DNA from 3 places in the Pseudoduganella albidiflava genome. Region 1 is predicted to be linked to each of the others. Evidence: predicted binding sites of a transcription regulator. Region 1 holds the regulator's gene; each other region holds the start of a gene.
What was found. The regulator LexA, encoded in region 1, represses DNA repair genes until DNA is damaged. The targets are predictions, from matches to a motif close to ACTGTATNNNNATACAGT.

Region 1 (3,274 bases):
CGCGAGCCGGGCTTCCGCTACGGCCGCCAGGGCAATCCGACCGTCTCCGCGCTGGAGGAAAAGATCACCAAGATGGAAGGCGGCGTGGCCACGCTGTGCTTCGCCACCGGCATGGCGGCGATCGGTGCCGTGTTCCAGGCGCTGCTGCGTGCCGGCGACCACGTGGTGTCGTCGTCCTTCCTGTTCGGGAACACGAATTCGCTGTGGCAGACGGTGGCGGGGCAGGGCGTCGGCGTCGATTTCGTCGATGCGACCGATGTCGCCAATGTCGAAAGCGCGCTGAAGGACAATACGCGCATCGTGTTCGTGGAAACGATCGCCAATCCGCGCACCCAGATTGCCGACCTGGAGCGTATCGGCGCGCTGTGCGCCGCGAAGGGCATCCTGTACATCGTCGACAACACGATGACCACGCCGTACCTGTTCCAGCCGAAAACCGTGGGTGCCGGCCTGGTCGTCAATTCGCTGACGAAGTCGATCGCCGGCCACGGCAATGCGCTGGGCGGCGCGCTGACCGATACCGGCGCCTATGACTGGCAGCGCTTCCCGAACATTTTCGAGAACTACAAGAAGGCGGCGCCGGCGATGTGGGGCATCACCCAAGTGCGCGCCAAGGGCTTGCGGGACTTCGGCGCCTCGCTGGGGCCGGAGGCGGCGCACCACATCGCGGTGGGTGCGGAAACGCTGGCGCTGCGCATGGAGCGCACCTGCGCCAACGCCGTGGCCGTGGCGAACATGCTCGCGGCCGATCCACGCGTGGCGGCTGTGCACTATCCAGGCTTGCCGTCGCATCCCCAGCACGGTATCGCCACCGACCTGTTCAAGGCCTATGGCTCGCTGTTCAGCTTTGAACTGCGCGAGGGCATCGACTGCTTCGATTACCTGAACCGCCTGAGGATCGCCGTGCCGGCGTCCAACCTGGGCGATACGCGCACGCTGGTGATTCCCGTCGCGCACACGATCTTCTACGAGATGGGCGCCGAGCGCCGCGCGTCGATGGGGATTGCGGAATCGCTGATCCGCGTATCGGTCGGCATCGAGGATACCGCCGACCTGGTCGAGGATTTCCGGCAGGCGCTGGACGCATGATGCGCCGGCGCGACGGCCGCGGCTGGATGCCGCAACCGTCGCGCCGGCTGCAGCCCGGTGCCGCCGTGCTTCAGCAGGGTTTTCCGGGCAGTGTATTCACCGTGTCCAAGCCTCAGCCTGTCCCAGCCTCAGCCTGTCCAAGCGTCGGCTTGTCCAACCCTCAGCCTGTCCAAGCCTCAGCCTGTCCAAATCTGAGCCTGTCCAAGTACGAGCCTGTTCAAGCGGATGATGGACGAGAAGGGCAGCCCGGGTAACTGATACCCGGCCACCCAGTGGCCATCAATGCCAGGTGCGCAGCAGCCCGACGGCCAGCCCTTCCAGCGCGAACTCGTCTTCCGGCGTCACAGTGATCACCTTGAAGTCGGGATTTTCCGGCAGCAGTTCGATGGTGGAGCCGGTGCGGCGATAGCGCTTCACGGTGACCTCGCTGCCGATGCGGGCCACGACGATCTGGCCGTTCTTGGCGCTGTCCACCTTCTTCACGGCCAGCAGGTCGCCGTCCATGATGCCGACATCGCGCATCGATTCGCCGCGCACCTTCAGCAGGAAATCCGGTTTCGCCGAGAACAGGGCCGGATCGACGCTGTAGGTTTTTTCCAGGTTTTCCTGCGCCAGGATCGGCGAGCCCGCGGCCACGCGGCCGATCAGCGGCAACTGCATCAGCAATGCCGCCGGCACTTGCGGCAGGGAGTCGAAGCCGGACTGCGATGCCGCGGCTGATGCCGTGGACGATGCCGGGCGCGCCGCCCGATCGCCCAGCAGGCGGATGCCGCGCGAAGTGCCGGCGGTGATTTCGATCGCGCCCTTGCGCGCGAGCGCCTTCAGGTGCTCCTCGGCCGCGTTGGCCGACTTGAACCCCAACTCGGCGGCGATCTCGGCGCGGGTTGGCGGGAAGCCGGTGGACTCGATGGCATCCCTGATCAGGTTGAGAATTTGTTCCTGCCTAGCGGTGAGCTTGATCATGATGCGAATAGCCGTGAAATTAGCTGTGGATATGAACAGTCTGTATTTTTGTACAGTGCTAAAGGGAATGCAAGGGAAAACACCGCTGGAACATGAAATATTTGCGGAATCCGGCCGAAGGGCACGGTGAGCGGCGGAAATAGTCGAAAAAAGGGCGCCTGCCCTGGGGTTTCAGCCCTGCCGCGCAGCGCGGCGGAGCGCGCATTCACGGCCCCGCGGCAGGGGTGCGGGCCTTCCCGGTGGCTAGCAATCGCTGAAAATTCCTGCTATGCTTGCGGGCTTACCTCTTCCCACACCTGTCTTGACGCCAGGGTGGGCTATCAACAGTCCTTAAGGGAGTTTGCATGCGTCACTACGAAATCGTATTTATCGTCCATCCGGACCAGAGCGAGCAAGTGCCCGCGATGATCGAACGTTACAAAGCCAGCGTGACCTCGCGCGGCGGTAACGTGCACCGCGTGGAAGACTGGGGCCGCCGTCAAATGGCGTACTCCATCCAGAAGCTGGCCAAGGCTCACTACATCTGCATGAACATCGAGTGCGACAACGACACTCTGGTCGAACTGGAAACCGCGTTCAAATTCAATGATGCCGTGCTGCGCCACCTGACCGTCAAGATGAAGAAAGCGGAAACCGCTCCTTCGCCGATGATGAAGTCGGTCCAGCGTGAAGACGCCGCCAAGAGCCACCGCGCTGAAGCCGCGGCCGCTCCTGCAGCAGCTGCAGCCTAAATCCGGGGAGTCTTGCTGAACGAGCTGAGGTTCACCGGCCTGATCGCCGAGCGGGAAGTCATTCGCTACACCCCCGCCGGGCTGCCAATCGTGAATGCAGTATTGCAGCACAGTTCGCAGCAGGTCGAGGCAGGCATTGCCCGCCAGACGGAATTTGAAATCGCCGCGGTCGCCGCGGGAGAGATTTCAGGCCGTTTCAGCGCCGCGCCACTGGGAGGTGCCTACGAATTTTCGGGGTTCCTTGCCAGGAAAAGCCGCAACAGCAAGAGCCTGGTTTTTCACATCATTGATTTTCGTGCCGCCTGAGAGCGACACAATATTTAGATACAGGAGCCTAAAATGGCATTCGGTAAAAAGTTCGACAAAAACAAAGCCAAGCTGAAAGAAAAGCGCAAACAGCAGAACCCGCTGTTCAAGCGTAAGAAGTTCTGCCGCTTCACCGCCGCTGGCGTTGAGCAAGTCGATTACAAAGACGTCGACACCCTGAAAGA
Region 2 (3,274 bases), 110 kb from region 1:
CCCAATAATGCGCGTTGTCCTCGCCCTGGGCAATGAAGTAATCGCGCGTCTGCGTATCGCTCCACCAGCCCGCCTCGATGCGTTCGGCGGCCGACACCATGCGCAGCGGCGAGCAGTAGAAAGGCCGGTGATCGCGCACCAGCAGCGCGATCGGCTTCGGCAGCAGCCACGTGGGGCGCGGCAGGCCGCCGGGCGGCAGGCAGGCCGCCACGTCCTGCGGGCGGATCTTTTGCTGCACGGGCACCCACGCATTCGCGTGCTCGGGCCGGTAATCGGCTTTCGGCGCCGCCTGCAGCACGTTGTCCGCCCCCAGGCGCGCCACCAGCACCTCGAACAGGCGCTGCCGGTCTTCGCTGCTGCCGCCCGGTTCGGGGAACAGCGAATCCGACAGCGGCGCCATCGGCTTGACATGCGGCGCTTCCAGCACCAGCCCGATCACGGGCGCTTCGAGTTCCAGCTTGGCGAGCCGTTCCTTCAGCAGGCGCACCAGGTGGTCGTCGCGCCAGACCGCTTCGGCCAGCACGATCTCCACGGGCGTGGGCGGCCGCGCCACCTTGCCCCGCTCGTGCTCCAGCAGCAGCGTGATGCGCTCGACGGCCAGCTGGCGGGCGTTCAGCCAGCCCGTCATCTGCTGCAGCAGGCGGCAGGCGCCGGCCAGCAGCAGGTCCGTATTCTCGATCCGGCCGAACAGCTCCAGCCTGGCATGGAACGTGGTGGGCGCCTCGATCCAGTGGAACATCTCGGCCGCGTGGCCCAGCGCCGCATCGAGCACGTCGAGCAGCGCGCGCCCACAGCGCCGCTGCAGGCCCGGCCGCGGCAGGCGCGCCACGTCGCCCACCGACAGGCAGCCGATACCTTCCAGCCATGTCATGTAGGGCCGCGCCGGCGGCAGCAGGCTGGCCGGCAGCCGGTGCAGCCGCGCCGTCATTTTCTCCAGCCGGATCGCCCGGCTACCGCCGCCGCGCGCCAGCAGCCAGGCGCCGCGTGCCGTGGGCGCCACGCCCAGCACGGCGGTGAAACCCAGCTTGCGCAGGCTGGCGCGCACCAATGCGCACAGGCGGCGGATGCCACCGAACAGGCGCAGGCTGGCGCCCACGTCCATCAGCAGCGTGGCTTCCTCGGCTTCGGCCACCTGCGGCGTGAATTGCAGCATCGCCATCGCCACCGCGTGCAGCGCTTCGCTTTCCCGTTCCGGCGCGCGTTCGTGCAACTGCGCTTCCGGCGCCATCATCAGCGCGCCGCCGCGGCGCATGCCCGGCACGATCCCGGCGCGGCGTGCATCGTCCGACACGGCCAGCACCGCGTCGTGGTCCAGCACCGCGGTGAGCGCGTCAGCCGACCAGCTCGGGCAAAATACTTCGAGCGGGAGCCGGGGCAGGTGCAGGCCGATCCAGAGGCGCATGTCGTTGCAGTAAAGAAGGGGTCAAGGGCAGGAACAATGGCGCATCGCGTTGCGGCCCCCGGCGTTTTACAAAATCGATCTGCAGTCCCCCGGCGGCGGGCCGCAATGCCAGCCGCAACGGCGCCGGCGACGCATCCTGCGCGGCCGCCAGCGGCCGCATCAGGCAGAACAGCGTTTCGCCGCTTTGCGCCGCCAGGTGCAGGCGGCGCAGCGCTTCGCTGCGCACGTGCTGCTGCCACAGCAGCAATGCGCCGCAGCAGCCGCTGCGCAGGATCTGTTCGGCGGCCCACAGCGCATCGGCGCTCTTGCCAGTGTTGCGGATCCATACCAGCTGGGTGGGGGAAATGCCCAGCGCATCGAGCGCCAGCGCCTGCGGGGCATACGGCGGCTGCACCAGCACGATGGGCCGTTTCAAGGCCCCCAGTGCCGGTTGCAGAAGGCGCATTTCGCCGATCCCCGGCTGCTGCAGCAGCAATTCCACCAGCGTTCCCGTCGGCCAGCCGCCGCCCGGCAACTGGGCCGACAGGACCGGGTGTCCGGTGTCGACGCAGCGATCGTGCGATTGCGCCAGTTGCGATGCAAGCCAGAGTGAGGGATGCAAGGCTTCCGGCGCCGCGAGCGGAGCAAGTTGGGCCATGGGTGATGATTCAAAGAAATACTGTATGCATATACAGTACTATCGATGGGCCGTTTTGACAATGACATTCTGGCAATCGTGTGGCGCCAACCCGGCTCGAGGGCGTGCCAAGGCACCATGGCGATGGCTGCTCCTACCGCCGGTGCTTGCCGAAAAACTCCAGCATCATCCTGCTGGCATCCGGCCCTTTCCCGTGGAAGGCGATCATCGTGTCGCCGCCGCTCCACGCATGGTCCAGCGTATCGACCCGCACCACCCGCAGCACCACCTTGCTGCCGACCTGGTAATCGCGGATCTCATGCCCGCTGCGGGTGCCGCGCCGCGTGACCTTGACCGGTGTATCGGCCGGCACGCCGTTCAACAGCAAACTCTGTCGCACGAGCTGCTGCTGGTTCACCGCGTGCACCACGGTATCGGCATCGCCCTGGAACAGGATGGCGGGCATCAGCGGGAAATTGGCACGCCGCGCCAGCACTTCGCGGATGGCCGGCTCGGTCCGCAAGCCACCGCCATGGCGCATCACGCCCAGCGCGCCGACGGTACCGTGGCCGGCGCCGAACACGGGCCCGGAATGCAGGCCGACCGCCGCGAACAGGTCGGGGAAATTGAGCGCCAGGATATTGGCCAGGCCGGCACCGGCCGAGATGCCGCACACGTAGATGCGGCGCCGGTCGATCGGGTACTGCGCCAGCACCTTGCCGAGGATGGCCGCCACCGGCTGCACGTCGCCGCCGCCCTGCTGCGTGGCGCGGTCGAACCAGCGCCAGCAGCGCTGCGCATGCACGGTGACGGATTGCTGCGGATAGAGCACCGCATAGCCCTTCTTTTCCGCCACCGTGTTCATCCGCGTGCCCTGCGCGAACTGGGTGGCGGTCTGCTGGCAGCCATGCAGCATCAGCAGCAGCGGCCAGCCATCGCGGGGCACTTCGCCCTGCGGCAGGTACAGCCAGTACTGCATCTGCTGGGCCCCCGCCAGGTGATGGCCGGCCAGCCAGCGTCCGGGCGCCACCGGCGTGGCCGGCGGCGTGCGCGCGCGGGGCGCCGCCACCGCGGCCTTCTTCGCGGGCCGCTTGCGCACGCTGCTCTTCGGCAACGCCAGCATGGACCCGACCATCTTCACCGCCGCCTTCTGCTGGGCGGTTCCCGCCTTCATCAACGAGCGCACCAGGCGCGCGCCGGCATTTCGCTTGACCATGATTCCTCCGTTTTGCCGGGCCTCCGTGCCACGGAGCCCG
Region 3 (3,274 bases), 800 kb from region 1:
GGCGCTCGCGCGCCGCCTTGCCGACGAGGATGGTGCCGTCTTCGTCCAGGCTGACGCACGATGGCGTCAGGTGCTCGCCCAGCGCATTGGGCACGATCACGCATTGCCCGTCGCGCCAGATGGCGGCGAGGCTGTTGGTGGTGCCGAGATCGATCCCGATGATCATCGCAGGTCCGTTGTCAGATATCTGCTTCGACTTCGTTGCCGTGTTCCTCGATCCATGCGCGGCGGGCGGCGGCTTCGCCCTTGCCCATCAGCATGTTGAAGCGGGCCGCCGCCTCGGTGTGGGCGAAATCGCCCAGCGCCACCGGCAGCAGGCGCCGCGTATCGGGATTCATGGTGGTTTCCCACAGCTGCTCGGCATTCATCTCGCCCAGGCCCTTGAAGCGGGAAATGCTCCAGCTGCCATCCTTCAGGCCATCCTTGCGCAGCTTGTCCTCGATCGCGGTCAGTTCGCCGTCATCGAGCGCATACAGCTTCTGGATCGGCTTCTTGCCGCGCGCCGGCGCATCCACGCGGTACAGCGGCGGGCGCGCCACGCAGATATTGCCGTTCTGGATCAGCGCCGGGAAGTGGCGGAAGAACAGCGTGAGCAGCAGCACCTGGATGTGCGAACCGTCGACGTCGGCGTCCGACAGGATGCAGATTTTCCCGTAGCGCAGGTTCGACAGGTCCGGCGTGTCGCTGAAGCTGTGCGGGTCGACGCCGATCGCCACGGCGATGTCGTGGATCTCGTTGTTGGCGAACAGGCGGTCGCGGTCCGTCTCCCACGAGTTCAGCACCTTGCCGCGCAGCGGCAGGATGGCCTGGAATTCCTTGTCGCGGCCCATCTTCGCCGAGCCGCCCGCCGAGTCGCCCTCGACCAGGAACAGTTCGGTGCGCGACACGTCGGTCGATTCGCAATCGGTCAGCTTGCCCGGCAACACGGCCACGCCGGACGATTTCTTCTTTTCCACCTTCTGCGCCGAGCGCAGGCGCGACTGGGCCTGCTTGATGACGAGGTCGGCCAGCTTCTTGCCCCAGTCGATGTGCTGGTTCAGCCACAGCTCCAGCGCCGGCTTGCTGAACGTGGAGACCAGGCGCACCGCGTCGCGCGAGTTCAGGCGTTCCTTGATCTGGCCCTGGAATTGCGGGTCGAGCACCTTCGCCGACAGCACGAACGAGGCACGCGCGAACACGTCTTCCGGCAGCAGTTTCACGCCTTTCGGCAACAATGAGTGCAGTTCGACGAAGTTCTTCATCGCGCCGAACAAGCCTTCGCGCAAGCCGGATTCGTGCGTGCCGCCATTCGGCGTGGGAATCAGGTTCACGTAGGATTCGCGCATGATGGCGCCTTCTTCCGTCCATGCCACCACCCATGAGGCGCCTTCGCCTTCCGCGAAGCCTTCCGCGTCCGGGCCGGCGAACTGCTCGCCCTCGAACAGGGGCACCCAGGTTTCGCCGTTGCCGGTCTGGGCCAGCGCTTCCGTCAGGTAGCCGCGCAAGCCGTCGTTGTATTGCCACGTCTGCACGTCGCCCGTCTTGGCATTCTTCAGCGTGACGGTCACGCCCGGCAGCAGCACCGCCTTCGAGCGCAGCAGGCGCTGCAGCTCGACCTGGGAAATCAGCGGCGAATCGAAATACTTCGCGTCCGGCCAGGCGGTGACGCGGGTGCCGGACTTCTTGCCATCCTTGGGCGCCGGGCCGGACGTCAGCGGCTGCACCAGGTCGCCGTTCTCGAAGGCGATGGTGTGGTAGCCGTTGCCCTTGTCGTCCTTGCGCCAGACATTGATTTCCAGCCGCTTCGACAGTGCGTTGGTGACGGATACGCCGACACCGTGCAGGCCGCCGGAAAACGCGTACGCGCCGCCCGAGCCCTTGTCGAATTTGCCGCCGGCGTGCAGCCGGGTAAACACGATTTCCACGGTGGGCACGTTTTCTTCCGGGTGCAGGCCGACCGGGATGCCGCGGCCGTCGTCCTCGACGGTGATGCTGCCATCGCCGTTCTGCGTGACGACGATGTTCCGGCAATGGCCGCCCAGCGCCTCATCGGATGCGTTGTCGATCACCTCCTGGATGATGTGCAGCGGATTTTCCGTGCGGGTATACATGCCGGGACGCTGCTTGACGGGTTCGAGGCCCTTCAGGACGCGGATCGATGATTCGCTGTAGTCGGAAACTGGTTTTTTGGTGGCCATACTTGCAAATTGCGTAATTGAAGCTGTAACGGATGGTGGACGCGGTAGCGGATAGTCCGGCATTCTAGCCGAGGCGCCGGGCCGGAAAGCAAGCGCTCTCGCATCGACACGGTGCCGCCGGGTGGGACGCATTATACAAATGCTGTATGAATATACAGTAAAAAGGCGTTTTTATACTTTGTTTACACAGGGGCGGCAAGTCTTTACCCCGTTTTTAGACCCCCGTCGATAACCTTCCTTCCATGACAACAGCTGGAAGGAAAGCGATGGATAGCGTGTTTTTGGCACTGATCGGCGCGTTTGCCGCGCTGGCATGGGGGATGGCGGCGGGGTGCGCCCGCCTGGGGGGCCGGCCATGAACCCCACCGAAGTCGTGTACGTGGCCGGCGCCGCCACTGCCGCCGCCCTGTTCGTCTACCTGCTGGTGGCGCTGCTGAAGGCGGAGGCTCTGTGACGACCCCATCGCTGATCCTGCTGGGCGCCTTCCTGTTCGTGCTGCTGGCGCTGGCCTGGCCGCTGGGTGCCTTCCTGGCCCGGGTGGGCGAGGGCGATGGCCCGATCCGGGGCCTGGGCTGGCTGCACCGGTTCGAAGGAGCGCTGTATCGCGCCGCCGGCGTGCCGGCCGGCCGGACCATGGGCTGGCAAGCCTATGCCACCGCGCTGATCGTCTTCAACGCGCTGGGCACGCTGTTCGTGTATGCGGTGCAGCGCCTGCAGGGGTGGCTGCCCCTGAATCCGCAGGCGCTGCCCGGCGTGAGCCCGGATTCGTCGTTCAACACGGCCGTCAGCTTCGTTGCCAACACCAACTGGCAGGGCTACGCGGGGGAGCAGACCATGAGCTACCTGACCCAGATGGTGGCGCTGGCCGGCCAGAATTTCTTCTCGGCCGCCACCGGCATCGCCGTGGTGTTCGCGCTGATCCGGGCATTCGCGGCCCGCGCCACGGGGTCCATCGGCAACTTCTGGGTCGACGCCACCCGCGCCACGCTGTACGTGCTGCTGCCACTGTCGCTGCTGCTGGCGGTCCTGCTGATGAGCCAGGGCGTGATCCAGAACTTCGACGCGTACCGCCAGGTCGCCACGCTCGATGGCGGCGT

Region 2: a site for LexA is predicted at 2,060-2,077, ahead of imuA (translesion DNA synthesis-associated protein ImuA). Genes of this name have one in related genera too.
Region 3: a site for LexA is predicted at 2,319-2,336, ahead of EYF70_RS01970 (DNA topoisomerase IV subunit B). Genes of this name have one in related genera too.

The regions. Positions count from the first base shown of each region.
Region 1 is NZ_CP036401.1:1,261,537-1,264,810, forward strand. It holds gene EYF70_RS05365 (cystathionine gamma-synthase family protein) at 1-1,089, shown strand, start outside; gene lexA (transcriptional repressor LexA) at 1,369-2,052, opposite strand; gene rpsF (30S ribosomal protein S6) at 2,397-2,783, shown strand; gene priB (primosomal replication protein N) at 2,799-3,089, shown strand; gene rpsR (30S ribosomal protein S18) at 3,123-3,274, shown strand, end outside.
Region 2 is NZ_CP036401.1:1,146,576-1,149,849, reverse strand. It holds gene EYF70_RS04875 (Y-family DNA polymerase) at 1-1,402, opposite strand, end outside; gene imuA (translesion DNA synthesis-associated protein ImuA) at 1,332-2,039, opposite strand; gene EYF70_RS04865 (extracellular catalytic domain type 1 short-chain-length polyhydroxyalkanoate depolymerase) at 2,173-3,234, opposite strand.
Region 3 is NZ_CP036401.1:458,204-461,477, forward strand. It holds gene EYF70_RS01965 (molecular chaperone HscC) at 1-166, opposite strand, end outside; gene EYF70_RS01970 (DNA topoisomerase IV subunit B) at 180-2,177, opposite strand; gene EYF70_RS01975 (potassium-transporting ATPase subunit F) at 2,533-2,631, shown strand; gene kdpA (potassium-transporting ATPase subunit KdpA) at 2,628-3,274, shown strand, end outside.